DNA from 3 places in the Paenibacillus sp. RC334 genome. Region 3 is predicted to be linked to each of the others. Evidence: riboswitches for the same ligand, from Rfam matches in the RefSeq annotation. Region 3 holds a riboswitch; each other region holds the start of a gene.
What was found. A riboswitch is a leader RNA that binds a small molecule or an ion and turns the genes downstream of it on or off. The one in region 3 is predicted to bind glycine.
Positions count from the first base shown of each region.

Region 1: it holds a riboswitch for glycine, as region 3 does, so the genes downstream of both, gcvT (glycine cleavage system aminomethyltransferase GcvT) here and sdaAB (L-serine ammonia-lyase, iron-sulfur-dependent subunit beta) in region 3, are expected to answer to the same signal.
Region 2: it holds a riboswitch for glycine, as region 3 does, so the genes downstream of both, QMK20_RS20120 (alanine/glycine:cation symporter family protein) here and sdaAB (L-serine ammonia-lyase, iron-sulfur-dependent subunit beta) in region 3, are expected to answer to the same signal.

Region 1 covers NZ_CP125370.1:4,224,610-4,235,051, reverse strand. Annotated here, with positions in the region: gene glcT (glucose PTS transporter transcription antiterminator GlcT) at 1-56, shown strand, start outside; gene ptsG (glucose-specific PTS transporter subunit IIBC) at 313-2,364, shown strand; gene QMK20_RS19390 (HPr family phosphocarrier protein) at 2,485-2,760, shown strand; gene ptsP (phosphoenolpyruvate--protein phosphotransferase) at 2,753-4,465, shown strand; gene gcvPB (aminomethyl-transferring glycine dehydrogenase subunit GcvPB) at 4,583-6,109, opposite strand; gene gcvPA (aminomethyl-transferring glycine dehydrogenase subunit GcvPA) at 6,106-7,461, opposite strand; gene gcvT (glycine cleavage system aminomethyltransferase GcvT) at 7,592-8,692, opposite strand; glycine riboswitch at 8,773-8,869, opposite strand; glycine riboswitch at 8,870-9,058, opposite strand; gene gcvH (glycine cleavage system protein GcvH) at 9,358-9,753, shown strand; gene QMK20_RS19360 (PTS mannitol transporter subunit IIBC) at 10,270-10,442, shown strand, end outside.
Region 2 covers NZ_CP125370.1:4,383,099-4,393,540, forward strand. Annotated here, with positions in the region: gene QMK20_RS20100 (MIP/aquaporin family protein) at 1-92, opposite strand, end outside; gene QMK20_RS20105 (ABC transporter substrate-binding protein) at 661-1,944, shown strand; gene QMK20_RS20110 (carbohydrate ABC transporter permease) at 1,979-2,854, shown strand; gene QMK20_RS20115 (carbohydrate ABC transporter permease) at 2,878-3,705, shown strand; gene QMK20_RS20120 (alanine/glycine:cation symporter family protein) at 3,849-5,267, opposite strand; glycine riboswitch at 5,427-5,521, opposite strand; glycine riboswitch at 5,539-5,615, opposite strand; gene QMK20_RS20125 (glycoside hydrolase family 1 protein) at 5,807-7,264, opposite strand; gene QMK20_RS20130 (Gfo/Idh/MocA family protein) at 7,418-8,407, opposite strand; gene QMK20_RS20135 (oxidoreductase) at 8,438-9,478, opposite strand; partial or broken gene QMK20_RS20140 (LacI family DNA-binding transcriptional regulator) at 9,675-10,442, shown strand, end outside.
Region 3 covers NZ_CP125370.1:328,835-339,276, reverse strand. Annotated here, with positions in the region: gene opp4A (oligopeptide ABC transporter substrate-binding protein) at 1-1,358, opposite strand, end outside; gene QMK20_RS01600 (ABC transporter permease) at 1,401-2,300, opposite strand; partial or broken gene opp4B (oligopeptide ABC transporter permease) at 2,340-3,309, opposite strand; gene QMK20_RS01590 (ABC transporter ATP-binding protein) at 3,325-4,251, opposite strand; gene QMK20_RS01585 (ABC transporter ATP-binding protein) at 4,229-5,260, opposite strand; gene QMK20_RS01580 (DUF6359 domain-containing protein) at 5,585-7,162, opposite strand; glycine riboswitch at 7,376-7,489, shown strand; gene sdaAB (L-serine ammonia-lyase, iron-sulfur-dependent subunit beta) at 7,699-8,388, shown strand; gene sdaAA (L-serine ammonia-lyase, iron-sulfur-dependent, subunit alpha) at 8,378-9,277, shown strand; gene QMK20_RS01565 (Ig-like domain-containing protein) at 9,380-10,442, opposite strand, start outside.

The DNA of each region.
Region 1 (10,442 bases), 2.1 Mb from region 3:
TGACGATGCATTTACAGCGGTTGTCCCAACGTAAAGAGCAGGGAGAGCAACGTTAGAACAGCTAGAATCGAAAAAAGTATTGCCTCACTTTTGGCAGAATGCTATAATAAATTTTGTAATGAGCAAGACAACAAATGAATATCTAACGTGTTACTGATTCGATCAGGCATGAGTTGTTTTAAGTTATGATTGTTTACAGCCTACCGGGGTAAGCTATATCCCAAGGTTGTGTTCAAACATACTTAATTCGGCTCATGCCTTTTTTGTTGTTTTGCCTCTGTATTCTAATTTTCAGAGAAGGAAGTGGAACGTATGTTTAAAAAGCTTTTCGGTGTTTTACAGCGTGTCGGCAAAGCTTTAATGCTTCCTGTAGCCATTTTGCCGGCAGCGGGACTTTTATTAGGAATCGGCAACATGTTGGTCAATCCCGATTTTCTCCAGTACATTCCGGCATTAAATGCGGGCTGGGTTCAATCGGTAGCGACGATCATGATGAATGCCGGACAAATTGTTTTTGATAATCTGGCACTGTTGTTTGCAGTCGGCGTAGCCGTCGGTCTGGCAGGCGGTGAAGGCGTAGCAGGATTGGCTGCGATCATCGGTTATCTCGTTATGAATATTACATTGGGTACAGCTGTAGGTGTTACACCGGGTCTGATTGCTCAAAAAATACCGGGCTATGCGAACGTGTTGGGGATTCCAACGCTGCAAACCGGGGTGTTCGGCGGGATTATCATCGGTATACTGGCCGCGGCCATGTACAATCGCTTTTTCAAAATCGAGCTTCCTTCGTATCTGGGCTTTTTCGCGGGTAAGCGCTTCGTTCCGATTGTAACGGCAGTATCTTCATTGCTAATCGGACTATTGCTGGTCATTGTGTGGCCTCCCGTACAGCAAGGACTGAACGTTGTATCACACTTTATGGTTGACTCCAATCCGACGCTGGCAGCTTTCATATTTGGGGTGATTGAACGCTCGCTCATTCCTTTCGGATTGCATCACATCTGGTATTCACCGTTCTGGTTTGAGTTCGGCGAATACGTGAACAAAGCCGGTCAAACGATTCATGGTGACCAGCAAATCTTCTTTAACCAGCTTCGCGATGGAGTTGCTTTGACAGCAAGTACGTTCCAGGTTGGTAAGTTCCCATTCATGATGTTCGGTTTGCCAGCCGCAGCGCTAGCGATGTATCATGAAGCAAGACCAGAACACAAAAAATATGTAGCAGGTATTATGGGTTCAGCAGCTTTGACTTCTTTCCTGACAGGGATTACGGAGCCACTGGAATTTTCCTTCCTGTTCGTAGCTCCATTGCTGTTCGCAGTGCACGCTGTGTTTGCAGGTCTGTCGTTCATGACGATGCAAATTTTGAATGTTAAAATCGGTATGACCTTCTCCGGTGGATTTATCGACTTCCTGATCTTCGGGATTATTCCGAATCGTACGTCTTGGTGGTACGTCATCATCGTCGGTCTGATTTTGGCGGTTATTTATTACTTCGGATTCCGATTCATCATACGGAAGTTTAACCTGAAAACACCAGGGCGTGAAGAAGCTACAGAAAATGTTGAAGGAGCCGCAGTCGGTACCACAGACGAGCTTCCGGGCAATATTTTGGCAGCTTTCGGCGGGGCGTCCAATATCAAGCATTTGGATGCTTGTATCACACGTCTTCGTATTGAAGTTAACGAGAAGTCCAACGTTGACAAGGCTCGTCTGAAACAGCTTGGCGCAGCGGGTGTACTCGAAGTCGGCAACAACGTACAAGCCATTTTCGGTACACGCTCCGATACGATTAAAACGCAAATGGCTGATATTATGGCGGGACGCACACCTGCTCCGGCTCCGGCCTCGGCTCAACCTGCTCCGCAAGAAGAGAAGGAAGCTGGCGAACAAAAACAGACCATCATTGTTGAAGATATCGTGATGCCTGTTAACGGAGAATTGGTTGATATTTCGACTGTTCCTGATCCGGTATTTGCAGAACGTATGACAGGAGACGGCTTTGCTGTCGTGCCAAATGATGGAACGATTGTGTCGCCTGTATATGGTAAAGTATTCAATGTATTCCCAAGCAAGCATGCCATTGGTATCCAATCTGACGGCGGTAAGGAAGTACTTGTTCATATCGGGGTGAACACAGTAAAGCTTAAAGGCCAAGGATTTGACGTTTTGGTGAACGAAGGCGATCTTGTGTCAGCCGGTCAGCCTATTATGAAAGTAGACCTGGAATACGTGAAGGCAAACGCAAAATCCATCATCTCACCAGTCATTTTTACCAACCTTCCAGAAGGCTCTTCGGTAACTTTAAACAAAACTGGAGTATTGAAGGCTGGCGAAGATGGTATAATTACGATAAAATAAACTCTATGTGTTTCGGATTCGTGATGAGGCGGCTTAGGTCGCCTCACATCGACCCGGTTTCACTACACGTATACTGCGTGTAAACAAATATTATCCATTAGGAAAGTGGGAGGAACAATTATGCAAACAACTTTTAGAATTACAGATGAAGACGGTATCCATGCACGTCCTGCAACAGCGCTGGTAAATACAGCTAACAAATTCAGCGGTGCTGAATCTTTTGCCGAAGCTAACGGTAAAAAAGTAACTTTGAAATCCATTCTGGGTGTATTGTCTCTTGGTCTGGAACAAGGCGATACCATCAACATCATCTGTGAAGGCGCTGAAGCTGCTGACGCTCTGAAAGCTCTTGAAAATGTAATCGTTAACGAAGGGCTGGGCGAAATTCATGCTTAAAATTTCCGGGATTGCCGCTTCGGCAGGCATCGCCATTGCCCGGGCGTTTATCTTGGAGCATCCGAATTACGCTGTAGAGAGACGCGCGGTTGGTGATGCTGAAGCTGAAATTGCAAGATTGGATGCGGCTTTAGTAGAATCTCAAACCGAATTGGAAGCGATTAAGGAGAAAACTTTACAGGAGCTGGGCGAGAAAAAAGCAGAAATTTTTGCTTCTCACCTGTTGATCCTGAATGATCCTGAACTGATCGATCCAGTTAAAGCTAAGATCAGAGACGAGCAGCTTAATGCTGACTATGCTCTGAACGAAGTAGCTACACAGTTTATTTCCATGTTCGAAAACATGAAAAGTGCTTATTTGCAAGAACGCGCATCGGACATGCGTGATGTAACCAAGCGGATCCTGAATCACCTGCTTGGTGTTCATTTTGTCAGTCCTGCAGAAATTGCCGAAGAAACGATTGTACTTGCAGAAGATTTGACACCTTCCGACACAGCTCAGCTGAATCGCGAATTTGTTAAAGGCTTTGCAACCAACATTGGCGGACGTACTTCACACTCGGCTATTATGGCTCGTTCACTTGAAATTCCTGCGGTTGTAGGAACTAAAAATATACTGTCCCAAGCTAAAAGCGGCGATTTGATTATCGTCGACGGTCTGGATGGTCACGTATTCGTGAACCCTTCCGAAGAGATCGTTGCTGAATACCAGGCTAAACAGGTGGCATACGACAAGCAACGCGAAGAGTGGCGGAAGCTGCGCGGCGAAGCTACGGTTTCCGTCGATGGTGTGCATGTCGAACTGGCAGCCAATATCGGTACGCCTAATGATGTAGCTGGTGTACTGGATAACGGTGGCGAAGGCGTCGGCCTGTATCGTACTGAATTCTTGTACATGGGACGCGATAAGCTTCCATCCGAAGAAGTACAGTACACAGCATACAAAACCGTTCTGGAAAGAATGGAAGGCAAACCGGTTGTAGTTCGCACGTTGGACATCGGTGGCGACAAAGAGCTTCCTTATCTGGATCTGCCGAAGGAAATGAATCCGTTCCTCGGATTCCGTGCTATTCGTCTGTGTCTGGACCGTCAGGACATTTTCCGTACTCAATTGCGTGCTTTGCTGCGGGCAAGTGTACATGGTAACCTGCGGGTCATGTTCCCGATGATTGCTACGCTGAACGAATTCCGTGAATCCAAAGCTGTGTTGCTGGAGGAAAAAGAAAAGCTGGTAGCCGAGGGTGTAGCCGTATCTGAAGAAATTCAGTTGGGCATCATGGTAGAAATTCCTTCTACAGCGGTATTGGCTGACCAATTCGCAAAAGAAGTTGATTTCTTCAGTATCGGTACGAACGATCTGATTCAGTACACGATGGCAGCGGATCGCATGAACGAACGGGTATCTTATTTGTACCAACCATATAACCCATCCATTCTGCGTCTGGTGAAAATGGTTATTGATGCCGCTCACCGTGAAGGACGTTGGGTTGGTATGTGCGGTGAAATGGCAGGGGATACAACAGCAATTCCATTGCTGCTGGGTCTGGGACTCGATGAGTTCAGCATGAGTGCTACTTCCATTCTGCCAGCACGCAGTCAAATTTCGAAATTGTCCCGCGCGGACATGGAGAAACTGGCTGCAAAAGCTTTGGACATGCAAACAGCCGAGCAGGTTGTTGAATTGGTTCAAAGCATTGAAGGCTAAGGAAGGGTATCACATTTTCAAGGTATATCTTTTTCCAACAAAAATTGCTGTTTACATACAGCGGCCGGTATCTAACAGATACCGGCCTTTTTGTATGCCCCAAATTGGAGTTTGCTTTTAGCTGCATGAGCAATTCAATATAGGCTTGCGAGCTGCAGTTGCTTCGTCCAGTCGCGTGACTGGAGTGGTATATGGAGCATTCAGCACCAATTCAGGCGTTTCCTCCGCTTCCCGCGCAATTTGGATCATGGTGTCAATGAAGGCATCAAGCGTCTCTTTGCTTTCCGTTTCTGTCGGCTCGATCATGATACATTCCTCTACATTCAGCGGGAAATAAATCGTAGGCGGATGGTAGCCGAAATCGAGCAATCGCTTGGCAACATCAAGTGTACGCACTCCGAATTTCTTTAAGCCCCGTCCGGACATCACAAATTCGTGTTTGCAATAGCCTGGATAAGGGATGTCAAAATGCGGAGCCAGCCGATGCATCATATAATTGGCATTAAGTACGGCACATTCGGATACCCGCTTCAAGCCGTCAGGGCCATAGCTGCGGATATAGGCATAGGCACGGACGAGAATACCGAAGTTTCCGTAAAAGGCTTTGACCCGTCCGATGGAATCGCCCTGTTCTCGGTCCCAGTGGTACGTGCCCTGTGGATCACGCACGACAAGCGGCTTGGGCAAATACGGAATGAGCCGCTGCTTTACCCCCACAGGTCCCGCGCCGGGTCCGCCTCCGCCATGTGGGGTACTCATCGTTTTGTGCAAATTGAGATGCACCACGTCAAAGCCCATATCCCCGGGGCGGGTGATCCCCATAATGGCGTTGGAGTTCGCGCCATCATAGTAGAGCAGGCCACCCGCTTCATGCACAATCGCGGCAATGTCAGCGATTTGCTTCTCGAACAGCCCGAGCGTGTTCGGGTTGGTCAGCATAAGCGCAGCGGTGTCGTTGCCCACGGCTTGACGCAGCGCGTCCAGATCCACCAGCCCCTGCGGTGTGGAGGGGAGGGTGACCGTTTCGAAGCCTGCCACAGTGGCGCTGGCGGGGTTCGTTCCGTGCGAGGAATCCGGCACGAGCACCTTGGTACGCCGCTCACCACGCGCTTCGTGGTAGGAGCGGATCATCATCAGCCCGGTCCATTCGCCATGGGCGCCCGCGGCGGGCTGAAGGGTGACGGCATCCATGCCGGTTAACGCGGCCAGATCGTTTTGAAGCGTATGGAGCAGCGCCATGGCCCCCTGGATGCTGTCCTCCGGCTGGTACGGATGGATTTTGGCGAAGCCTGCATAACGGGCGACATCCTCATTCACCTTGGGGTTGTATTTCATCGTACAGGAGCCGAGCGGATAAAATCCGTTGTCCACGCCAAAATTACGCCGTGACAGTGCAGTATAATGTCGAATAACGTCTACTTCGTATACCTCGGGCAATGCCGCAAGCTCGCTGCGCTGCGCATAATCCGGCAAAAGCTCTGCCACCGGACGCCGGGGAACATCGCATTCAGGCAGGGAATAGGCGATACGGCCCGGTCTGCTCAATTCAAAAATGAGCGCCTGCTCATGCTTTTTCATCTGATTCCGACTGGATTCGACTTCTGGATTCGGTGTACCCTGATCTTGTCCTGTAGTATGCGTCATAGCAATCCCCCCAAGGTATGCACGAATTGATCGATCTCTTCCTTTGTTCGTTGCTCTGTCACGGCAATCAGCAAGTGACCTGCATATTCCTCATAATCTCGCCCTAAATCGTAGCCGCCGATAAATCCGGCAGCAAGCAATCCGGCTTGCAGTTTATTCATATCGGTACCCTCAGGTAACCGCAGGGCAAACTCGTTAAAGGTGGGTGCAGTAAAGGAGGCAGTCACGCCCTTCAAGCCGAGTAGTTGCTCCAATGCGTAGCGGCTTTTGTGCAGGTTTAGCTCGGCTACTTCCGCGATGCCCTGTCTACCCATGACGGACAAATACACAGAGGCAGATAAAGCGAGCAGTGCCTGATTGGAGCATATGTTAGAGGTGGCCTTTTCCCGACGGATATGCTGCTCCCGTGCCTGCAAGGTCAGCACGAAGCCGCGTTTACCGTTGCGATCTGTGGTCTGGCCCACAATACGGCCGGGGATACGGCGCATATGCGCCTGAGAAACGGCAAAGTAACCACAGGTTGGGCCACCGAGGGAGGAGGAGATGCCAAGCGGCTGCGCGTCTCCTACGACAATATCCGCGTCCTGCTTGCCGGGCGCTTCCAGCAAGCCCAATGCCAGTGGATTGGCACTGACGACCATAAGACCCTTGTGCGCATGGATCAGGTCAGCCATCGGCTTCAGATTTTCCACGGCCCCGAAAAAATTAGGGCTTTGGACCAAAACTGCCGCCGTCTGCTCCGATATGGCCGCCGTTAATGCCTTCACGTCAGTTACACCATCTGCACAGTCGATCTCCACGACATCCAAATCCAGCCCGCGTGCATAGGCAGCCAACACCTGACGTGCCTCCGGATGGACGGTCCGCGATACGATAAGCTGCTTGCGGCGGGTGGCAGCGGCGGCCAATGAGCCCGCTTCTGCCAGCGCAGTCGCTCCATCATACATACTGGCATTGGCTACAGCCATGCCTGTTAATTCGCATATATACGATTGAAATTCGAAGATGGCTTGCAGCTCGCCCTGGCTTACCTCCGGTTGATAAGGAGTGTAGGCCGTATAAAATTCCGAGCGTGAAGTGATATGCTGGATGACGGATGGAATATGATGATCGTAAATCCCTGCGCCGAGAAAGCTGGCGTGCGTGTCAGTATTGGCATTTTGCCCGGCCAGTCCTGATAAGTGGCGGGTTAAGGCTCTTTCGTCTAACCGAGAAGACAGGAGCAGCTCCCCCTTATACCGGATCGCCTCGGGAATATCGCTGAATAAATCGTCGATGGACGATGCGCCGACCACGCGCAGCATTTCAGCTTGATCCTGCTCGGTCATGGGAAGATAGCGGTGTTGTTTCATTGGGTCTGGCTCCTTTCAACCAACAAGATCGTAAAAACGTAAAACGATTAACAAATGATTAATAAACGATTGCCCACTGGGCAGCGGTTAGTAACGGATCACGATAGTTATAGTAAGACGAGCGTTTAAATCAGCGTGGACGTTTATAAAAGGGCGCTGCTACCACCTCGGCGCGCAGGCGCTTGCCACGAATCTCGACCTCCAGCGGTGTGGATAGGGAACTGAAATGACTGTCCACCAGAGCCAAACCCAGATTACGCTTTAAGGTGGGCGACTGGGTTCCCGTTGTGACCTCGCCAATGTGCTGTCCTTCCGCAAAAACGGGATAATGGGCACGCGGGATGCCGCGGTCGAGCATTTCCAGTCCGATCAGCTTGCGGGGAATACCTTGTTCTTTCTGACGTTGCAGGGCCTCTCTCCCGATAAAATCTCCCTTATTCAGCTTGACGAAGAAGCCTAAACCAGCTTCCAGTGGCGAAATGGTAGCGGACAACTCCTGTCCGTACAGCGGTAGCCGTGCCTCGAAGCGCAGCGTATCCCTGGCTCCAAGTCCGGCGGGAACCAGACCATACGGCTCACCGATGCGAAGCAATCCGTCCCACACTGCCGGTGCATCCGCCGTGGGCACATAAAATTCAAAGCCGTCTTCCCCCGTGTATCCGGTGCGGGAGACGAGCGCTTTTGCCCCGAACAATTGCACATCCTCATTGAATCGGAAGGATGCCAGCTTCGTAATGTCCGTGTCTGTCACGGCTGCGGCAATACGCGCAGCTTCAGGTCCTTGCAATGCCAGCAGTGCTACCGCATCTGATACGTTTTCCAGATGAACGGATGCAGGAGCATGGCGAAGCAACCAATCCCAATCTTTGTCGATATTCGAGGCGTTCACAACGAGCATGTAACGCTCCGGCCCTTTGCGGTAAACAAGCAGGTCGTCTACTACACCTCCATCCGGGTAACACAGCAGCGAATATTGGGCCTGGCCCGGCTCCAATTGGCTGACATCGTTCGTCGTCACCTGTTGCAGAAATGCTTCGGCTTCCTGGCCCTCGACCAGGAATTCACCCATATGCGATACATCGAACAATCCCGCACGTTGTCGGACAGCCTCATGCTCCTTTTGAATGCCGCTGAACTGTACAGGCAGCTCCCAGCCGCCAAAATCAATGCAACGAACCCCCGGCAGCGTGCCGTAGGAGGAATACAGCGACGTTTTTCGCAAGTTAGTCATTTTTTCACTCCTATCCAGTGTGATCAGCTAAACAAAAAAGACAGGCTGAAAAAAACGTATGGACGGCAGTCCACACACTTTTCTTCAGCTCTGTCCTTGATACCTGAGAGTTACCCCGGTGTGTACCAGGTTTCCCCTTGGGTGATCCGCCTGTATGGCGAATGCTCTCCAGAGATGCGTCCGGCAGAGGTCCTTTTGCCTGAGAGATTCACCTGCGGTGCAGGTTTACTCCTTCGGCGCTGCCCTTGGATCAGCTATACGTCATCCGGCCCTGCCGGTAACAGCTTGATCCGACTCGCTTGCTACCTTGTTTTCACAGGCGGCAACAGCTATGCGAGTTTTGGCAGTCTCTCCCTCCACGTTCATCCGCGTTTACAGTTATCGGGTATTTCTAAAAGCACTTGTTATAACCCATTAATACGCAAATTTATTTGAAATGTCAACAAAAATGTCATCAACATCATTTTATAAAACATTTTATTCATAAATAAGGATATGTAAGCGTTTGTTATATCCTGCCGTATTTTTAGTTAGAACGATATATGGAGAAATGTGAAATATTTTTGTTAGTATTATTGACATGAGAGTTCTTGTTGTCATAATCTTAACCTGTCACAGACGGGTAGGCGAAACGATGTAATCCATATGGAAGCGAGGCGAGCAGGATGAGTGAAGTGAAGCAGCAATTTTGGTACACAGAGGAACATGAGTGGGTTCAGCGCACAGAGGATGGAACGGTACGAATCGGTATTACGGACTTTGCACAGCATCAGCTGGGGGATATCGTTTTTGTGGAGCTGCCTGGGGAGGGAGCAACGATTGAGCAGGGGGCAGAGATCGGTACTATTGAATCGGTAAAGACAGTATCCGACCTGTTCGCTCCGGTGACGGGAACGGTGTTGAAGGTGAATGAAGCGCTGGAAAGTACGCCTGAGCTGGTGAACGAGTCTCCCTATGAAAAAGGCTGGATGATCGAAGTGGAGATTGGAGGAGATGTAGAGGAATCATTAAGCAAGCTGCTGTCTGCGGATCAGTACGAGCAGTTGACTGCCAATGAGTAATAATGGGGCAAATTAGGTTGGATAACTGAATAAGAGTGGCGTTTGTCCACTCGGTTTTGTATAAAAATAGTCGCGATGATTGGGCATAGCGGCTATTTTTTGCTGTCTTTTTTGGCAAGCGTAATTACGTTCTTTTTCCCTTGTTTGGAGGATATTCCTTGTATAGAAATGGTATAGATGACGCATGGTTTCTCGACTAAATTCTAACGTTTCAGGCCACATTAAGAGGAATTATGCCTAATGATTTCGCGCCTGTTTATCTTAAATTTAAATGTTGTCATCAACGTTCATGACGAAAGTACGTTTTCATTTCGTTGATGAAGATAGCGTTGTCATTTAGTATGAATTTTAAGAAAAGGTAGTGATGCTTATTACCTGGGTATTTTGCAACAATCCCAAGAGCGATTTCAAATCAGCAATAGATAGATCGAAACGGTTTAGTTCGTTTATCTATTGTACTTTCGAGCGTTGGGAATCGAATGATGCAAAATACTGACCTATAAGGAGGATATGAATATGAGCACAGTGGACGCAAAGTCCAATTCAAACGGAGGCGCTCGCGTTGCCGTACAGCGTTTCGGTCGTTTTCTCAGCGGTATGGTTATGCCCAATATGGGGGCCTTTATCGCGTGGGGATTGATCACGGCACTTTTTATTCCGACCGGATGGTTCCCGAATGAGGGTTTTGC
Region 2 (10,442 bases), 1.9 Mb from region 3:
AATGATTTTTTCAGGGACACCCCTGCGCACACTCCGCCACCTAGGGCAATAAGGATCATCGTCCCTATGAATTCGGCTGCGTATGGCGACATACAACCTACCTCCTCAATAGATCAACCGATTTTCAATCGCTTTCACCGCGCACAAAAAAAGAAAAGCCATCACAAACCGCCCCCTGTGCTCTAACATGGGATGTCTGCGTGGCTCTCTTGTCTCCGTCACGATTATTAACTTAAATTTGATATTATATAAGCATGTAAGCGATGTCAACTGCGTACAGATTATTTTCGGTACGCGATCCGAAATTCTGAAAGATGAAATACAACGGTTGATGTAGTAATCCGACCCCTGAGCTTAGGCACGTGTGATCTTCATGTAAGAGACGCACGCGCTTTTTTAAGTCAGCATTTTGCATCATTCGATTTCCAACGCTCGAAAGTACAATAGATAGACCAACTAAACCGTTTCGATCTATAGATTGCTGATTTGAAATCGCTCTTGGGATTGTTGCAAAATGCTCAAGTGGATATACGTTTCAAATTTTTTGTTTTTGGTTAAGGCATATGCACATAAATGGATAACAGATTCATATGATGGAGCTAAACCATTCACAACTTGTTCAGCAGGTAGACCAACTCAGACAGCAAGGAGGGAAATGACGTGAAGACAGTACGATGGCTGGTGTTATGTCTTGCTTTCCTCACTATGTTTAGTGGTTGTAGCGGCCCTCTGTCCTCTGAAAGTCATTCATCTGAAAGCAATTTGCCAAACCACAAAAAGATAACGCTTACATTATGGTACTGGAACCGTTCTATTGACGATGAACTACTCGCTCGTGCCGAAAAGCAGTTTCCCGACATTAAATTGAACACCCAAAAAATCGGCGGTGATTTCAAAGCCAAGCTCAAGACGACTCTGGCAGCCCGTTCCGGTGAACCGGACATCGTAGCTTTGAACGACTGGATGGTAGAGTTATTTCCTAGTGCGGATCGTTTTTATGATTTGAGAACACTGGGAGCAGATCAATTCAAGGATCAGTATTTGGAGTGGAAATGGAATCAGGGCATTACCCCTGATGGCAGCATGATTGCCTTTCCCATGGACACAGGCCCTACCGCCCTCTTCTATCGCAGTGATCTCTTTGAACAGGCGGGTCTGCCCAGTGATCCTGAAAAGGTCAGTGCTACGATTCGCACATGGGACGACTATATGGTTGCCGGAAAACAGCTTCAGCAAAAGCTCGGAAGTCGTTCGTTTTTAGCTGATAATATTGTAAACGTTTACAATCAGATGCTTGCTCAAAATACAGACCTGTACTTCAAGCCGGACGGCAGCTACATCGGTAATCAATCCCCTCATATCCGTTTGGGCTGGCAAACCGCCGTGGCTTTTCACAAGAAGCATCTACTCGCCAATGCGGATGGCTGGACCCCCGAATGGAATGCTTCGGTCAATAACGGAAAAGTTGCCTCTTTTATAGGTGCAATCTGGATGAAGCAAGTTCTCACGGAGGCTGCGCCGGATACTGCGGGCAAGTGGAGAGTCGCCCGTGCCCCTGGAGGGGACGGCAATTTGGGTGGATCTTTCATTTCCATCCTCAAATCCAGCAAACACCCCAAAGAAGCCTTTGAAGTCCTGACCTGGCTGCAAAACCCGGAACACCAGTTGGAAGCCTACCAAAAAATCGGGCTGTTCCCGTCCACTCCTGGCGTCTATGACGATCCTGCCATGGAGACACCCGAGCCTTTCTTTGGCGGTCAGGCCACCGGACTGATCTTTGCCGCCTCCGCACGTAATGTCAAAAGCAGCTATTTCGGCGAGCGTTATCCTGTCATTCACGGCATTGTGACACGTCGCCTTGCCAATGTCGCCAAGCAGGATGCCGATCCCGATGCATTATGGACGGAAACGATGGACCGAATCGAACGGGAATTACAGCGGTAAAAAATCAAAAATTTAAAAAAGGCGTGTGGTCAATATGCTGAAAGAAATATGGAAGCACCGTGCCGTATATGCCGCAATCTCGCCGTTTTACCTGCTGTTTGGCATCTTCGGCTTGTTTCCGATTGGCTTTTCATTATATCTGGCGTTTCACAAATGGGATGGCATCGGAGATATGACCTATAACGGCTGGGGTAACTTTGGCTATCTTGTGACAGATAACGAATTTTGGCAGGCTGTGGGTAATACCTTTGCGATCTGGGTGTATTCAACGATTCCGATGCTATTTTTTGCACTGATGATTGCCTTCCTGCTTTATGCACCTTTTGTCAAAATGCGTACCCTGTGGAGGGTCGGATTTTTTCTGCCGAACGTGACATCCATTGTGGCTGTTGCCATCATCTTTGGCGCTTTATTTGCCAATAATTTCGGATTTCTCAATTACCTGCTGCAACTCCCGGGCTTGCCTATGATCCAGTGGCTTAATGTGCCGTGGGGGATCCAAATCGCCGTTTCCTCCATGGTTGTATGGAGATGGACCGGCTATAACGCGATCATCTACCTGGCCGGACTCCAGAGTATTCCGCATGTGCTGTATGAAGCTGCGAAAATAGATGGAGCAACTGGAGCGCAAGCTTTCTTCCGCATCACCATTCCTATGCTTCGTCCGGTCATCCTGTTTACCGTAATTACGTCTACCATTGGCGGAATGCAGTTGTTCACCGAGCCGCAGGTGCTGGTCGGTAATGACGGTGGTGCCGGAGCAAGTGGCATGACCATTGTGTTGTATCTGTATCGTGAATCGTTCATTAACAACTATTTTGGATATGGTGCAGCCGTCGGATGGGGCATGTTCCTCATTATTGCCCTGTTCTCCATCGTGAACTGGAAGCTCGTACAAGGCAAAAAATAACGGCAGAAAGGGGGTTCTACAACATGATGCAGGCACGTGTAAAATCCGTTATTTTATATACCGGGCTGTCGACGGGAATGATTCTGTCGATGTTTCCTTTTTACTGGCTTATCGTCATGGCTACCCGTACAACTTCGGACATCTATCGTTTTCCACCACAGTTATGGTTTGGAAGCCACTTCTGGAGCAATGTGACGAGAGTATTGCAGCAGATTGATTTTGCCGGAGCTTTTTTTAATACGCTTTTTGTAGCCAGCTCCGTTACCCTGTTGGTGCTGTTTTTCGATTCACTGGCCGGGTTTGCATTCGCCAAGTTTGATTTTCCGGGCAAAAAAGCATTATTCATCATTCTGCTGGCTACGATGATGGTCCCTTCCCAACTGTCGCTTGTCCCCTCCTTTGTCATGATGGCCGCCTTTGGATGGGTGGGCACGTTCAAAGCTCTAATCATTCCGGGGATGGTGAATGCCTTCGGCATCTTCTGGATACGCCAATATGCAGAGGAATCCATTCCAAAGGAGTTGCTGGATGCAGGACGGATGGATGGATGCAGCTTTTTTCGGCTGTATTGGAATGTGGCGCTCCCGATTCTACGTCCTGCGTTCGCTTTTCTCGGCGCATTCACCTTCATAGGAGCATGGAATGATTATTTATGGCCGTTAATCATATTAACCGATGAGCGCAAATTTACGCTCCAGATTGCGTTGTCCCAATTAAACGGTATTTACAATACGGATTATGCGATGGTCATTGCTGGCACCCTGTTGGCTGTACTGCCGCTTATCATTTTATTTCTTTTCATTAGCCGCCAGTTTATTTCCGATCTTGCAGCTGGAGCAGTCAAAGATTAGATTTACTGAGTCAGCTTTATCCTGCTCTAAAACGCAAAAAGGGAGTGTCCTCCCAGCCTGTAATGGCTGAGGGACACTCCCTTTCGTTATCCTGGCAAATGATCTTGCAGAGTCAATATTCTTAAATCCGGATATATCGGACTTTACGAGCTGACTGTTTGTCCTTTTTCTTCTATTTCTATGGCTGCTCCTGCACTGGCACCTGCAAGTATTCCCTTTTTCTTGTCAGGATACAAGGAATCCATATAGGTACGGGTTTCTGCAACTACAATTCCCGACAAGCCGAGCAGTGCAATCAAGTTCGGGAAGGCCATCATGGCGTTAAAGATATCTGCCAGCAACCAGATCGCATCCAGCTTAATAAACGCGCCTCCGGCAACCAGCGCAATGAACAGATAACGGTACGGCTTAATCCATTTGACACCCAGCAAATATTCAACACAGCGTTCTCCATAGTAGTTCCAGCCAAGCATCGTGGTGAACGCGAACATAATCAGAATGATTGTGAGCAGTTCCGCACCAAGCGGGAATGCGCTGGAGAAAGCTTGCTGCGTCATCAAGCCCGCATCGGTAGGACCGCTCCATACGCCGCTAACCAGCAGCGTCAGCCCGGTCATCACGCAAATAATCATCGTATCTATAAACACACCTGTCATGGAAATCAACCCTTGCTCCGCAGGCCATTTGGTTTTGGCGGCTGCGGCTGCAATCGGTGCGCTTCCCAATCCGGCCTCATTGGCAAAAATCCCTCTGGCTACCCCGCTGCGCATCGCCAGCATAATCGTAGCTCCGGCAAATCCACCCGTCGCAGACGTCGTCGAAAACGCCGAATGCAGCACAAGCGCGAGTGCGGCAGGAATCTGATCGGCGAACCGAATCAGTACGATCATACAGATCAACACGTACAAGCCTGTTTTGAAGGGAACAACTTTGGTCGATACCTTGGCAATGCTCTTGAGCCCTCCAATAGTAACGAGTCCCGTAAGGGTAGCAATAATCAATGCCGTTACAATTGGTGGAACACCGAAGCTGTTTTCGGTTGAGGATACAATCGCTTTGACCTGAGGAAATGTTCCAATCCCGAACAGCGCTACCAGCATCCCGGAAAAAGCAAACAGCATCGCCAACGGTTTAAAGCGGCGTCCAAGCCCTTTTTCAATATAATACATAGGGCCGCCGGAAAATTGTCCATTCCGATCCTTCACCCGGTATTTTACTGCAAGTACACCTTCCGCATATTTCGTCGCCATCCCGAAAAAGGCTGCAACAACCATCCAGAACAGAGCACCCGGTCCGCCCAGTTTTATCGCTGTCGCGACGCCGACAATACTTCCTGTACCTACTGTAGCCGCCAGCGCCGTACTCAGGGCCGCAAAGCTGCTGACATCCCCACTACCTTCATTTGGGGCCTTTCCGATCAGCTTGATCGCCAGAGGCAGGCGGAAAACCTGCAACATTTTCAACCGTATGGTCAGCCACAGACCTGTTCCCATAACGAGAATGATCAGTGGGGCCCCCCATATCCAACTGCTAATCGTTTCTAACACATGTACCAAATTCATTTCAACCCGCTCCTCCTGCATATTAAAAAACAAAAAAGAGTCAAATCCGCTGATTCGACTCCTGGAGAGGTTAAAGGCACGAAAAAATACAACCATCTTGTGCAGGATTCAGCCACTAACAGCTCATAAAAAAGCCTAGGGCATCCCCTGTCACAGGTTATTCGCGTCTCTGTCCTTTTGCCTGAGAGTTTAAGCAGATGATATCTGCGGTGCACCTTCGGCGCCCAATTAAGGGTCTCTCCAGAGTTCTGTCCGTTTACGGTCCCGCTTGTTGCTGTAATCAGCCCAAGCACCTGAGAGTTTTGCCCCTTCGGTCGGAACTTACGTTCCATCTCCCGCAAACATCAACCAGACATATGAAATTGTTTTTTATTATACAGAAAACTTTCAGCTTTTTACAAGTGAAAAATTTGTGAAGTCGTTTGGTTATCTTAAGATGAGCCTATAAAATAAAGGCGGGCGCAGCCAGATTCATCCTCATGATGTTCTCTGCCGCACCCGCCCCCAGGCCATATTGGGTTATATTCAGTTAGCTTGGATTACAGTTCTTCGCCGTTGGTGGCAATTACATTTTTGTACCAGTCAAAAGAATCCTTCTTGGAGCGCTTCAGTGTTCCGTTACCGTCATCGTCCAGATCAACATAAATAAATCCGTAACGCTTGGACATTTCGGAAGTGGACATACTCACAAGGTCGATAGGTCCCCAGCTAGTGTAACCGATCAGATCCACACCGTCCGCAATCGCTTCCTTCATTTGAGCGATATGTTGGCGCAAATAATCAATGCGATACGTGTCGTGAATGGAGCCGTCTTCTTCCACCTTGTCATATGCACCCAAGCCGTTTTCCACGATGAACAGCGGCTTTTGATAACGGTCATATAATGTGTTCAGCGTAACACGCAGGCCGATCGGATCAATCTGCCAGCCCCAGTCAGAGGATTGCAAATATGGATTTTTCACGCCGCCAATCAGGTTCCCCGCTGCTTTCTCGCCTTCCGGACCTGCAGAGACAGTCAAGGTCATGTAATAGCTGAATGAGATGTAATCGACCGTGTTGTTTTTCAGAATTTCGGCATCGCCGGGTTCTGTGTGCAAAACAATATTATTTTCTTCAAAATAACGGTTCATATAATTTGAATATTCCCCACGGGCATGTACATCCGTAAAGAACAGATTCATCTGGTTTTCATGCTGACTTTTCAGCACGTCTTCCGGGTTACACGTATGTGCATAGCTTTCCATACGAGCCAGCATACATCCGATTTGAGAGCCAGGAATAATCTCATGGCCTCGTTTTGTCGCCAATGCGCTCGCCACAAACTGGTGATGCAGGGCTTGATAGATCGCTTGCTGCTTGTTATCTACACGATCAATGACCACACCGCCACCTGTGAACGGACTCATCGTCATCACATTGATCTCATTAAAAGTCAGCCAGTATTTCACTTTATCCTTATAACGTGTAAACACCGTTTCGGCATAATTTACGTAGTGCTGTATTACTTCGCGACCGAGCCAGCCATTATATTTCTGTGTCAGACCTAGCGGTGTTTCGTAATGGGACAATGTCACCAGTGGCTCTATCCCATACTTGCGCAGCTCGTCAAATACATTATCGTAAAATTGCAGTCCTGCTTCATTCGGCTCCGCATCATCACCATTCGGGAAAATCCGCGACCAGTTAATGGACATGCGGAATACCTTAAAGCCCATTTCCGCAAATAATGCGATATCTTCTTTGTAATGATGGAAAAAGTCCACACCTTCGCGCTTTGGAAAACGGGCATTTACCTTACCAGACAAAATGTCTTCGAGTCGCTCGGACGAAATCTCTATAGCATGATCGTTTGTGCGCTCTGCTTTGGGTACATAAGCAATCACGTCCGCACTGGACAATCCTTTTCCATCTACGTCAAAAGCGCCTTCCAATTGGTTAGCTGCGGTTGCCCCGCCCCACAGAAAGTTTTTCGGAAATCCTTTTAATATCTTAGTCATAGTATGAGAGCCTCTTTTCTTATTGGATATGTTAAACACTTGTGGAGTATTCCATAACGACCTGAATGGACCAGCCTTTGCCATCCTCATTGTAAGCAACTTCACATGGGTTGGCAGCTACTAGTACTTATAATACATCCCCTCCTTCTTTAGTTATTTTTGTCCATCTTCAAAATAAATGCCATTTTGATGGCGCAGTTCATTGCTGATCTTCTGAACCTCAATGCTCAATGACTTCAATTCTTCGTAGCGGTCTTTGTCCTTTTCGGCAATGATCCGATAAAATTCCTGAGCCTCGTAAAACATGAAATGATGAGTTTCAGGAGTACTTACAGTATCTGTTTCCTGAGTACGGACATCCAGAACCGATACGTCCGTGATACCAGAGACACCACTGGAGATCATAGTGGCCTGGTCCCCGTAAATTTCAACACGGTTGGTGGTTACAGCATTTTTGGCCAGTTGGATCACCAGTGTAAAATCGGGATACGACAGTAGGATCGGGCCGCCCAAATCCACGCCATTCTCATGCTTTTTGGCACGGTACAAGCCTGATGTAGGGGCTCCAAGCAAATCAATGGCAAAATACAGCGAATACACACCCAGATCCATTAATGCACCCCCGCCATAAGACAGAGAAAAGATATTAGGAGTATCTCCTGAAAGCAACTGATCATACCGGGAGGAAAATTGCATGGAGTACAAGGTGCCACCCTGGATATTGCCCACGCGCTTCAAGTTGTCCTTAAGGCGCAAAAAATTAGGCTCATGGATATGACGAACCGCTTCCAGCAGGTAGCAACCATTTCGGTCAGCCAACTCGTAAGCTTCTCGCAATTCCTGTTCTGTCAGGCTGATCGGTTTTTCGACAATCGCATGTTTGCCATGCTCCAAAAAAAGACGCGCTTGCAGCATGTGCAAGGAATTGGGCGTAGCAATATAAATGGCATCAATATCGGATTGAGCCATCTCTTCCAAACTGTCATACAGCGTAATGTTTTCAAGCTGACACCCGGCGGCAAAAGCTGCGCCTTTGTCCTTATTTCGAACAAAGAGTGCTGTAATTTCCCAGCCGCCAGCTTCCTTCACGGCTTTAACCCATTCTGTGCTGATCCATCCAGTTCCAATCATTCCGAGCTTCATATGGCGTAACTTCCTTTCTTGATGGCGAGCCTATCGCCGGAAATCAACGATTGACGGGGAAGGCTGCTTAAAGCCGCTTTCCAATATTTCGATTGTCAGCAAAATATCCTCGTCCTTAACCAGCTTGGGTGTTCCGTGCACAATGGACTCGTACAACGAGTCATACAATTGTCCATAATCTCCTATTGGCGTAGGAAGTGTTTCCTCGATAGCTTCACTACTTCCGGGCGGAACGTATTTAAGTTTGCCATAGGAAGCGGGATTATCCAGTCCGAAACCTTCCGCATCCGGGGTCTTGCCGGCTTTCAGCCAGGTTTCCTGCTGATCATCTCCCCATTTGACAAAGCTGCCCTTCGTGCCGTGAATAGTGAACTGCGGGTAAGGCAGGCACACCACAAGAGAAGTTTTTACAATCACTTTTTTGTCCGGGTAATATAATATAGTTTCATTGTAATCATCAGCGCCATGAGGAGTACGGATAGACTTGATGTCATATCCGACTTGCTCCGGTCTGCCAAATAAGGCGATGAGCCTGTCCAGCGTATGAACACCGAGTCCGTAGTACATTCCGTTAACAGGATTGCCGCCGGGCATACTGGCATTGGGACGGAAATAATCGTAATGGGATTCAATTTCGACGATGTCTCCCAGCTTTCCGGAATGGAGTGCTTCCTTGAACGCCAGATAATCGCTGTCAAACCTCCGGTTTTGATAAGGCATGATGATGAGATTATTTTCCTTGGCGAATTGGATCAGTTCTTGCGCTTGCTCAAGGTTTTCACAAAAAGGCTTTTCCACCAGCACATGCTTGCCATGGGATAGAGCCAATTTTGCATATTCATAATGCGTAGAGGAAGGCGTACATACAACGACGAGTGATATTTCCGGGTCGCCCAGAACGTCCGTAATTTGATCCGAGAACTGAATGTCGGGGTAGGCCGTTTCCATATCCTCCCTCACTTGGCGTGTGAACACTCTCGATACTTGAAAGGCGTCCCTGATCTGAACATAGGGCAGATGATATCTGGTTGTACTTTTGCCAAATCCTAAATATGCAATTTGAATCGTCATTTCGCAAATCCCCTCGTTTCCTAAAGGCTTAGCTTTACGATATCGCAAGTATTGCCAGAATAATACCACAACATGAGGAACGTTTTTTTGAAATGCATCGACAGATGCTATAAAATAGACGTAATGCCCTCATAAGCATCCTAAACGTTGTAACGCGTTTCATGTCAAATATTTTTCATATGTGAGGAGAAGCAGCATGTCGAATCTTGATCAAATTGCCAAACTGGCGGGCTTTTCCAAAGCTACGGTATCCAGAGTGTTAAACAAGTCCCCCCATGTGAGCCGGGAGACGAGAAGTAAGATTTTAAAAATCATGCAGGAGCTGGATTACGTTCCCAACCGGAACGCCATTTCCTTATCCAAGGGTCAGACCCTTCAAATTGGCATCATCACTTCAACCATTAATGAAATTGTTCTCGCATTTCTGAATAGCTTTGTAGAGGTGGCGGGCCAGTACGAATTTCAAACGATAATTTATACTTCGGGAGAAGACAAGAAGAAAGAGCTTCAGGCCTTCGAAGATCTGAAAAGAAAAAAGAATTGATGCGCTGGTCATCATTTCCTGTGTAAATGATACCGATTTGTTAAGCACTTATTGCAAGTATGGCCCGATCGTGTCGTGGCAACGAATGGATCATACCGATATTCGCTCCGTCGCCATGGACCAGTACGAAGGATACATGCTGGCGCTAAAACACTTGATACAAAAAGGCTATACTCGTATAGCCAATGCCTTTGGCCGCCCAAGCAGCATCAACACCCACAGCAGACAACGAGCCTATGCGTATATCATGGAGCAGCATAATCTTCCTGTATTGCAGCATTGGAATCAATCTTCCATCTATAACATCCGTGATGGTGAGCAGGTGGTGCGCGATTTGTTACAGTATCGGGACGAATTCCCACAGGCTATTCTGTGCTCCAACGATTATGTGGCGGTTGGTATTCTCTGCGAAGCACGCAG
Region 3 (10,442 bases):
TTCGCCAGTGATTCGGCTGTCGCATCCCCGCTCATCGCTGCATAATGGAGCACCAGCTCCTTACCCTTAGGGTCCTCACGGTAGCCATCTCCATTGGTATCCACATATCCTGCCTCGTCCAGCAGCTTTTTCGCTTTGTCCGGGTCATATGTGATGCCCTTCGCGTTCGTGTCATGATATCCCTTAAAGGCAGGCGGAATCAGGGACGTTGCCGGAACCCGAAGCCCGTGATAGAGCTGCTTGCCGACCTGCTCATTATTCAGCGCATAGCCGAGCGCCTGACGCAATGACTTGTTCGCCAGCTTGGCGTTCGGGTCCATAATATTTAGACTCTTGGCCTGATCGAATTTGCCCAGTTTAAAGCCTACATAGCTATAAGACAATTCCTCCTGACCGAGAAACTGTACATTTTTCGGATTGCTGGCTTCATCGTAACGGGTGGTTGGATAGCTGGCCCAGTCAATTTCTCCGCTTTTCAGCGCTTCTGTAATGACATTCGGGTTCACAACCTTCAAATGAAGGCCATCCAGCTTGGGCTCACCGTGAAAATAATCCTTGTTTTTGACAAATTCCACAGATTCACCTGTGACCATAGATTTAATTTTGAACGGCCCATAGCCAATCGGATTTTTACGGACAGGATCAGATCCAGCCATATCCTTCACGGGAATGTTCTGAAACACCTTTTTCTCCAGTGGCGTAGACCAGAGTCCCGATTTCACCGATGGATTAGGCTCCTTGAACTGAATGGTAACCTCTTTCTCATTCAACACCTTGATGCCGGAAATCGTTTTGGCCTTGCCCGCGTGATATTCCTCCATACCCACAATATTCGTCATAAAGCTATCGTAACGCGGACCCTCGTAGTCCTTGTGACCGATGACTTCATAGGAAAAGGCATAGTCCTCCGCCGTTACGGGATTACCATCTGTCCAGTTCAGCTTGGGATCAATTTTGACAGTCACCGCCTTATTGTCTGCGGAAAAGGAAATCGTCGCCGCTCCTTTATCGTCAATATTCAGATTGGAATCAATCGAAAACATAGAAGGGTAGAAAAATTGGAAGACTTCAAAATCCGGGTTTCCATCATAAAATACAGGGTTCAAAATTCCTTCAAAAGGGGTATCGGACACAAGTGCATAATTGATGACACCGCCCTTAATCGGTGCCTTATCATTCTTGACCGCCTTCGCCAGCGCTGTCGCATTCACCTGCTTGCTGTCTGATCCTGAGCCGCCTGTACCATCAGACGATTTTCCTCCATTTGAAGCGGAAGGCGCGCCGCTGCATGCGGCCAGAGAAAGCACCAAAATTGCAGATAGAACAGGCAGAATTCCTTTTTTCCAGCGTTTAACCATTGTAAGCCCCTCCTTGTCATTGTCCTTATTATGGAACTTCGATTAACCCAATCGTTGTCTGGCATCCGTGGCGCGTTTGAGCGCCTGGCCGATAAAGTTGATCGCCAGCATTAGCACCAAAATAAGTAAAGATGCAGGCAACCACATCCACCAGCTATTCTGTAATACATCCGGGTCATTGGCGTAGCTCACCAGCGTACCCAAGCTTGGCGTGGATTCTGGCAACCCAAAGCCGAGATAGGAAAGTCCAGTTTCAATCCCGATATTTCCCGCGAGGCTGAGCGTCAGATTGACGATCACGACCGAGCTGAGATTGGGCAGTACGCCAAACCAGATAATTTTCCAATTGGGTGTGCCGAGCGTTTTGGAGGCCTGCACATAGTCCAGCTCCCGCTCCGACAGTACCTTGGCTCGAATCAGACGTGCTTTTCCAATCCACAAAAAAGCGGTCATGATGAAAATAAAAGATCCTATGCCGCTCTTGGGGACAATACTGACGAATACGATCACCAGCATCAAAAACGGAAGCACCAGGATAAAATCAATGATCCGCATGATAATGTTATCAACCAAGCCGCCATAAAAACCCGCCAGCAGTCCCAGCGTCAAGCCGATGGCAGCGGATAATAGCGTAATCGTGAAGCCAATCGTGAAGGAATTGCGTGCCCCAATGACCAGCTGACCGAAAATATCTCTGCCCGCCCGGTCCGTGCCCAGCCAATGCGCCGAGCTTGGAGCCTCACGGATCGCGCCCAAATCCACCGTCGTAACTACATCCTGATTCACAAACAGAACGGATGAATAAATAAAGATCAAAAACAAAACCACAAACGCGATGGATACCAGCGCCGTTTTGTCACGCACCAGCTCGCGGCGCAGTACAGACCAGCTGGATGGTGATTTACGAATAATCTCTGGCGTGAAAACCTCCTCTACCTGTATGGACACCTTACATCCCTCCCCTTCCTCTGAAGTTGTTCGTTATTCGATCCGAATGCGAGGATCGACCTTGCTCAGGATGACATCAGACAAAAGGGTTCCCAACAATGCCAGAAAGCCGGAAATCATCACCAGCGCTGTCACGACTGAAAAATCGCGTTGGGTGATGGACTGGAGAAATAGCTGACCCAGCCCCGGATACCCAAAGATGGATTCAAGGAAAATGTTGCCCGCAATCACTCCCGTCAGGTCATAGCCCAAAAAGGCAGCAATCGGTAGCAGCGAATTTTTGAAAATATGACGGGAATAGATTTTCCCCCTCAGGTACCCCTTTGGAACGCGCTGTTTTTACAAAATCCTTTAACCGTGTGTCGATGACCTCATTGCGCAAATACTGAATCGTGGCTGTCGTACTAAGCAATGCTCCTGTAACCGCTGGCAATATAAGATGGTAAGCCTTGTTGATGTAATATGCCGAGGTTCCCGGCTCCACGCCCACATCCACACTGCCGCTGGTCGGAAACCAGCCAAGCCTGAAGCCGAACACGTACAGTAGCAGCAACGCGAGTATAAATAAGGGGGTCGCAAAGCTGAGATAGGTATAACCCACCACGGTTTTGTCCAGCGGACTATGCTGATAACGACCACTAAGTACACCGAGTGGAATCGCGATCAGATACGTCAAAATCAGGATCACTACGCCCAAAAAGAACGTGTTCCCCAGACGGCTACCGATCAGATCGGTGACGCCGATTTTATGTACATATGATTTTCCCAAATCCCCATAAGCCAATCGGGCAAGCCAGTTGCCATATTGTACCCACACCGGATCATTCAGCCCTAATTTTTGCCGTTGCTCCTCCAGCGCCGCCGGATTCAAATTGGGTGTCGAGGTTATGAGTCCTGTCAGGGCATCCCCCGGCATGGCCTTCGCCAGAAAAAAGATAAGTATGCTCAAAGCAAACAGCTGAGGGATCATGATCAGCAGCCGACGCAGTATAAATTTCCACATATTTTGTCCCCCCCTTTATGGTAAAGCGACTTGATGGGACGGGCTTACCGCTTTTAGCGCAAACGGCTTGCCGTTCTCATCCAGATGTTTGGGCAGCTCTGTTTTGTAGGAGGACAACAGCGTTCGCCTTTTTTGAGCATTGTCCAGCCGCTTGGCAGGATCTATATTCGGAATGGTTGCAATAAGACGCTGGGTATACAAATGCTGCGGATGCTCATAAATATCCTGTTCGCTTCCCTGTTCCACCAGACGCCCCTGGTACATAATCCCGATTTGGTCGCACATATGGCGGATAATACCGAGGTCGTGGCTGATGAATAAATACGTCAAATTAAATTCCCGCTGCACATCCTTCATAAAATTAAGCACCTGTGCCTGAACGGACACATCCAGCGCTGATACCGGCTCATCAGCAATGATCAGCTTTGGATTCAACGTGAGCGCACGTGCAATGCCGATCCGCTGTCGCTGTCCCCCGGAAAATTCATGCGGATATTTGTAGGCCGCATCGGCGTTCAAGCCGACCTTTTCCAGCAGCGTCTGAACTTTTCGGCGTTCCTCCTCACTACTCAGCTTTTCGAAATTCCGCAACGGCTCGGCGATGACATCCAGCACACGCTTACGCGGATTGAGCGAGGAATACGGGTCCTGAAAGATCATCTGAATGTCTCTCCGCAGCGGATGGAGGTTGTTACGGCTTAAGGCCGTTAGGTCATCTCCGTTAAAAAGAACTTGCCCGCTCGTCAGCTTATTTAGACCGATGATCGTCCTTCCTGTAGTCGTTTTTCCGCAGCCGGATTCTCCAACCAGCCCGTACGACTGACCCGCCTCAATGCTGATGGACACACCATCCACTGCTTTTACCTGATCGACCACACGCTGGAAGAAACCACCGCGCACCGGATAATGGACTCTCAGATCATTTAGCTCCAGCAGTGCCATGAGCAGCTTCCCCCTTTGCCTCGTCTTCAAAATGAAAATGCTGATAACATGTACAGCGGACCCAATGCCCGGGAGAAATCTCACTTAAATGGGGATGATCCTCATGCGTTTCATGCTGAATCCAGGGGATACGTGGAGCAAAGCGGCAGCTATTGCGGGGAATATCCTGCAAGGAAGGGACGATTCCTCCGATGACGTGCAACGGTTCTCCCTTGGTATGTGATCCCGGCATGGATGCGAGCAAAGAGCGCGTATACGGATGCTGGGGCTGTCGGAACAATTCAAAAACATTGGCGCTTTCCACGATTTCTCCGGCATACATGACCACCACGCGGTCCGCCACCTCTGCCACAACGCCAAGATCGTGCGTAATCAGGATAATGCCGCTTCCAGTCTCCTGTTGAAGCTGCTTGAGCAAGTCGAGAATTTGAGATTGAATGGTTACATCGAGCGCTGTAGTCGGCTCGTCTGCAATAATGAGGGCAGGACGACAAGCGATGGCAATGGCGATCATCACACGCTGCCGCATCCCCCCTGACAGCTCATGCGGATACTGGTCGTATACACGTACGGGATTCGGAATATCCACACTCTCCAGTAATTCCAGCACACGCACCTTTTTCTGCTTCGTAGAGAGGGTCGTATGATAATCAAGGTTTTCCTCAATTTGCTTACCAATGCTCATTAGCGGATTCAGCGCGGTCAGCGGGTCCTGAAAAATCATGCCGATGCCTGCTCCACGGATTTTGTTTATTTGCCCTGTTGAGAGACGATTCAGATCCGTGCCTTTAAAAAGAATCTGTCCCTCCACGCGGGTACGCTCCAGATCGTGCAGTTGTGCTATCGAAAGCGCCAGCGCGCTTTTGCCGCAGCCGGACTCTCCGACCACAGCCAGCACTTCATTGGGATTGACCGTCAGATCCAGATGGTCGACTGCGGGGTAATATTCATCCTTAATGCGAAAAGATACCGTTAACCCTTTGATCTCCAACACCGGCTCGCTACTCAATGTATATGCTTCCTCCGTTCTCCATGGCCTTGTCCTGCTTATGCGCGCCACGCTTGATGTTAAACCTCTCATCAACATTACATACCGATTTAGTCGGAATAATTTGAACTTATCCTATCACCAGTATATGGATATATCAATTAAGAATAGACTATCACGATCATTGAAAAAACCAATGATTCAGCAGTAGCGCGACCTTTCTGGCACAAAATGTAATGAAATAACCAACCACAGGTTAATTTTCAGCACAAAAAAAGTCGCCTGACCCCCTTAAAGGGATCAAGCGACTGGCTGGTCCAGCTCAAATTGTACTCTCTTCGCTGGTTACGAAGCCGCTCCATAGGAGCCGGACTTGAACGTTCTTGGATCGTACCATTTGTAGCCCGCTGCCGGAGCAGCCCAAGGCTCAGGCTGCGGTTCTGTAGAAGCCGCAGGCTCCTCGAACGGCAGCAGCTGTGTTGGCTGGTCCAGCGTCAGACCCGCCACATCGGACAGCTTCGTATAGTCCTGCTTCCATGCAAGCCATTGGACGGTTTGTACCAGGAAGGTGGAATCGTCGACTTCCTTGAAACCATCGTACGTCTTCTTCGACTGTCCGTTTTCCTCACGTACATATTTCGGCGTGGCATCCTCAACTGGCGAAGAATCACCGATAAACGCTGCCTTGCCCTGACCTACCTTGGCTACAGCAGCATAAGGCCCTTCAGCACGGCCCCCGCCGTTATAGACACCCTGGTCCACGGCATTGCCCCATTTTTTCGTGCCTGTAGGAATATAAGCGATTCCTTTAGCCTTGGTCGGATCCATAATCGCCAATGTAGAACCAGCATGCATGGCAATCGAACGTACACCCTTCGTAATGCCGAAGGATTGATCTGCCGCTACGATATCCGTGGCATTTACGTCACCGAGTGCATTGTAGCGAAAACGAACGCCAAAGTTCGTTGCCAGCCAGTCGGAACTGGTTAGTCCCTGCATAGCTGGTGATGCAGCTTCTTCTGTAGTCATCCCTTTGGCCGGATTGGAATAGGCTCCACGGCGGTAGCCGTTCATAACCTCGGAGGAATCCCAACGGTTTTTGTTCCGGTCTGCGTTATAGTGGTCAGAAATGAAGAAAATACTGCCTCCATTCTTCACATATTGAACCAGAGCAGCTTGCTCGGATGCCTTAAAGGCAACATTGGCTTCACCAATGATGAACACATCATATGGGCGCAGCTTGTCGTACGTTATAGCCTGCTCGCCATAGGTAAAAGGAATGGAACGGTTCAACGGGTCCACGGTAAAACCAGCATTACGCAGTCCGCTGGCAAAATCGGAAAAGGCTCCATCTATAACCCAATCCGCCGCTCCGGCTGTCTGTGCGTGCGTATTATCGAACAGCACTTTTTTGCCTTTTCCATCCGGCAATGTAGTACCAGGATCAGGTTCGCCAGGGTTCCCAGGCTCGCTTCCGCTTACCAGTTCCAGAGCGCTTGGGCTTTTCACTCCACCAAAATTGTTATAGGCACCCAGCGCACCCGTCACGCGAATTTTGCTGCCGATCAGCTCAGGATGGCCTGACAGCCCGAATGGTCCTCTATACGCGGATGTCAGTTGCACATTTAACAGATTAGATGTATTGCGTTCACTCGCCTGATCCGCAATCAGTACGTTAAAATCATTTGCAAATGGGGCAGAGAAATTAGCCGTTTTCGATCCAGTGGCATGTCCGACGACGTAGCCTTCTACCGTCACCGTACCTCCGCTGCTTTGACGCTGAAGCGCTTCCGCTACCGTCAACGCGCCCTCTGCCTTGACCTGGCCGAATGGAACGAAGAGTCCTACCAGCAGTGATACGATTGCCGCCAGATGCAGCATTCCTTTCAAGCGTGAACCTGTGAACCGAAAACCTTTTACCATACGTAAATGTCCCTCCCATTATTCCATAAATTAGCTTGTCCTCTATCAGATTAGCTATCAACCTTCTAATTCCTTCCTGATTTCATCCATAATTATGTAAAATTTAATCTTTTTTATTGAGAAGATTCCTGATTCTGTAAAATACCAACCTGTGATTGACACCGGGCATGGCATACATTACGCTTAGGAGGAATTGTTGAACGGTATACGCGAATGAAGATGACGGGAGAGCCTGTCCGGGAATCACATCCCGGCAGCACCGAAGGAGCAAGACGTCAGCACCCGGCTGGCGGATAATCTCTCAGGTCCATGTATCGTCATCTGACGCAACTCTGGAGAGAGCGCAAGCCACCCAAGGGGTAAGGCGGTATACACCGCACGAAACTCTCAGGTAACGAGGACAGAGATAAGGGAAATTTCCTTATCCTGTCCTTTTTTGTGCTTACATGCTGCGTCAGCATTAGAAACCGTCACACCCGCGCAAAGGCGCGGCAGCACCATATACTATGATATTCAAACATACAGGGGGCCACACCATGCGTTTCAAAGATGTATTTTCCATTATCGGTCCGGCTATGACCGGACCCTCCAGCTCACATACCGCTGGCGCGGTGCGGCTCGCACGTGTTGCCAGGCACTGGCTCGGTGTGCAACCTGACCGTGCCCGCATGACGCTGTACGGCTCATTTGCCGATACGTACAAGGGACACGGCACAGACCTGGCACTCATTGCCGGACTGCTGAATTACGATACAGACGACTACCGGATTCCGGATGCTGAGCAATGTGCAGAGCAGGCCGGGATGGAAGTAGAGTTCGCTGTCAGCGGACTGCCCGCCCCTCATCCGAACACGGTCCGCTTCGAGCTATGGAAGGGTGAAGATCAGCGCACGCTGCTAGGCTCCTCCATCGGCGGTGGAAACATTCATGTTCAACAGCTCAACGAATTCCGGGTCAATCTAACCGGAGAGTTGCCTACGCTGGTGCTTCTTCACTCGGATAAGCCCGGAACATTGGGCGCGGTGACTTCAGCGCTGGGCGCGGCTGACATTAACATTGCCTATATGCACGTGGATCGCAAAGGCCGGGATGGCGAAGCGCTCACTGCTATTGAAACCGATAGCCCCGCTCCGGCTGAATTAATTGCCGAGCTGCGGGCTTTGCCTCATATGTATGGAATCAAAATGATTAACTTGAAAAAAGGAGCTGAATCCGATGCGGTTTAGCCATCTGCATGAATTAGGTGCCTTGTGCGCCGAGGAATCCACTACGATTGGTCGCCTGATGATCAAGGAACAGGTACAAGAGACGAACACACCGGAGGAAGAAATCTTCCGCCAAATGGCTGATTATTATGAAGTCATGAAGGAGGCCGTTCATCGCGGACAAACACAGGACACTGTATCCCGCAGCGGATTGACAGGCGGCGACGGCAAACGCCTGGCGGAATATTTGCGTGCAGGGGAAACCTGCTCCGGCGATGCCTCGGCACTCGCCATGGCGTACGCCCTTTCCGTGTCAGAGGTCAATGCGTCCATGGGTCGCATTGTCGCCACACCCACCGCAGGCTCATGCGGGGTCATCCCCGGTGTGTTCATCAGCGCGCAGGAGCGGTTCGGCTGGGATGACGAGCATATGGTGCGCGGACTGTTCGCCGCTGGAGCGATTGGCTACGTCATCGCCAACAATTCCTTCATCTCCGGTGCGGAGGGAGGCTGTCAGGCCGAGATTGGCTCAGCCATCGGGATGGCCGCAGGGGCCATGGTCGAGCTGCGCGGCGGTACGCCAGAGCAGGCCATCCATGCAGTGGGCCTCGCGCTCAAGAACACGCTCGGCCTGATTTGCGACCCCGTCGCCGGACTCGTGGAGATTCCGTGCATCGTGCGCAACGGGCTGGGAGCCGTGACCGCGCTTGCCGCCGCGGATATGGCTCTGGCGGGTGTGCGCAGCGCCATCCCGTCTGACGAAGTCATCGACGTGATGCTAGAAGTCGGCAGCGCGATGCCGTCCAAGCACCGCGAGACAGCCAAGGGCGGCCTGGCCCAAACGCCGACCGGCAAGCGTCTGACGGAGTCGCTTACGCGCAACATACCAGCCAAGAAGGATAAGTCGTAGCTTTCAGGCGACTGCCACCCCAAATAACACATGGGGAGAGAACAGTCGCCTTATAAAAAAAGAGCAAGCATGTCGTCCTTAGACGTATGCTTGCTCTTTTTTTTACTGTACGTTCACCTGTACCTTCGTCGTTTTCCCTGCATATTTCACGGTAATCACAGCTTTACCTTTACCCTGTGCCTTAATGCTGCCGTCTTTGACCGTGGCAACAATAATTCGGGACGAGGACCAGACTGCCGGCTTGGATACATCCTTCTCCGACTCATCCTTATACGTAGCTGTAGCCGTAACCTTAGCTACCTGTCCTGCTTTCAAATTCAGCGAGACTTCGTCGGTTTGCAAATATTTAAGCGTATCGACATCCACAGGTACGGTGATATATTTCCCGCCAAACTTCGCTTGAATATTGGTTTTACCGTAGCCTACCGCGGTAACCTGGCCCTTTTTGACTGTAGCTACCTTATAATTTAACGTTTTCCATTCGGCTTGGGCCGTAACGTCCTTTTCTTTGCCATCACTGGATTTGACCACAATTGCGATGGTTTTTTGATCTCCTGATTTAAGCGATAACGCGATAGCATCCGCCTCAATCTGTTGCGCTACATCCACTTCTACTGTAAATGTAATGCTTTGCTTGCCATAAGAAGCTGTAACAGTAGCCTTACCACTGCCATTCGCTTTGATCAAGCCCTCGCTAACCTCGACCACTTTCACATTGCTGGTAGTCCAGGTGGCATCCTTGGTTACATCTGTTTTTGTACCGCTGCTCTTGACGCCTGTTACTTTCAACTGCTTCGTTTCCTGGGCACCAAGCGCAATCACGCGTGTGTCTGTTTCCAAACGGTCTACGAGACCGACTTGTACATTAATGGTCAGCTTTTTGCCATTATAAGTGGCGGTAACAGCCGCCTTACCCGCTGCTTTACCCGTAATTGTTCCTTTGGACACCGAAGCAACATCTTCCGCGCTTGAAGTCCATTCTGCATCCTGTGTCACATCTTCCTTACGACCATCCGCATACGTAGCGGTCAGAGTAGCAACATAATCCTCATCAATATCAATCGTTGCTGTTTTGGAGGACAGGGACAGGTCACCAGGCACATTCACAGATACCGTCGCTGTGACTGTTTTGCCGCCATAAGAAGCAGTGATCGTTGCCTCACCT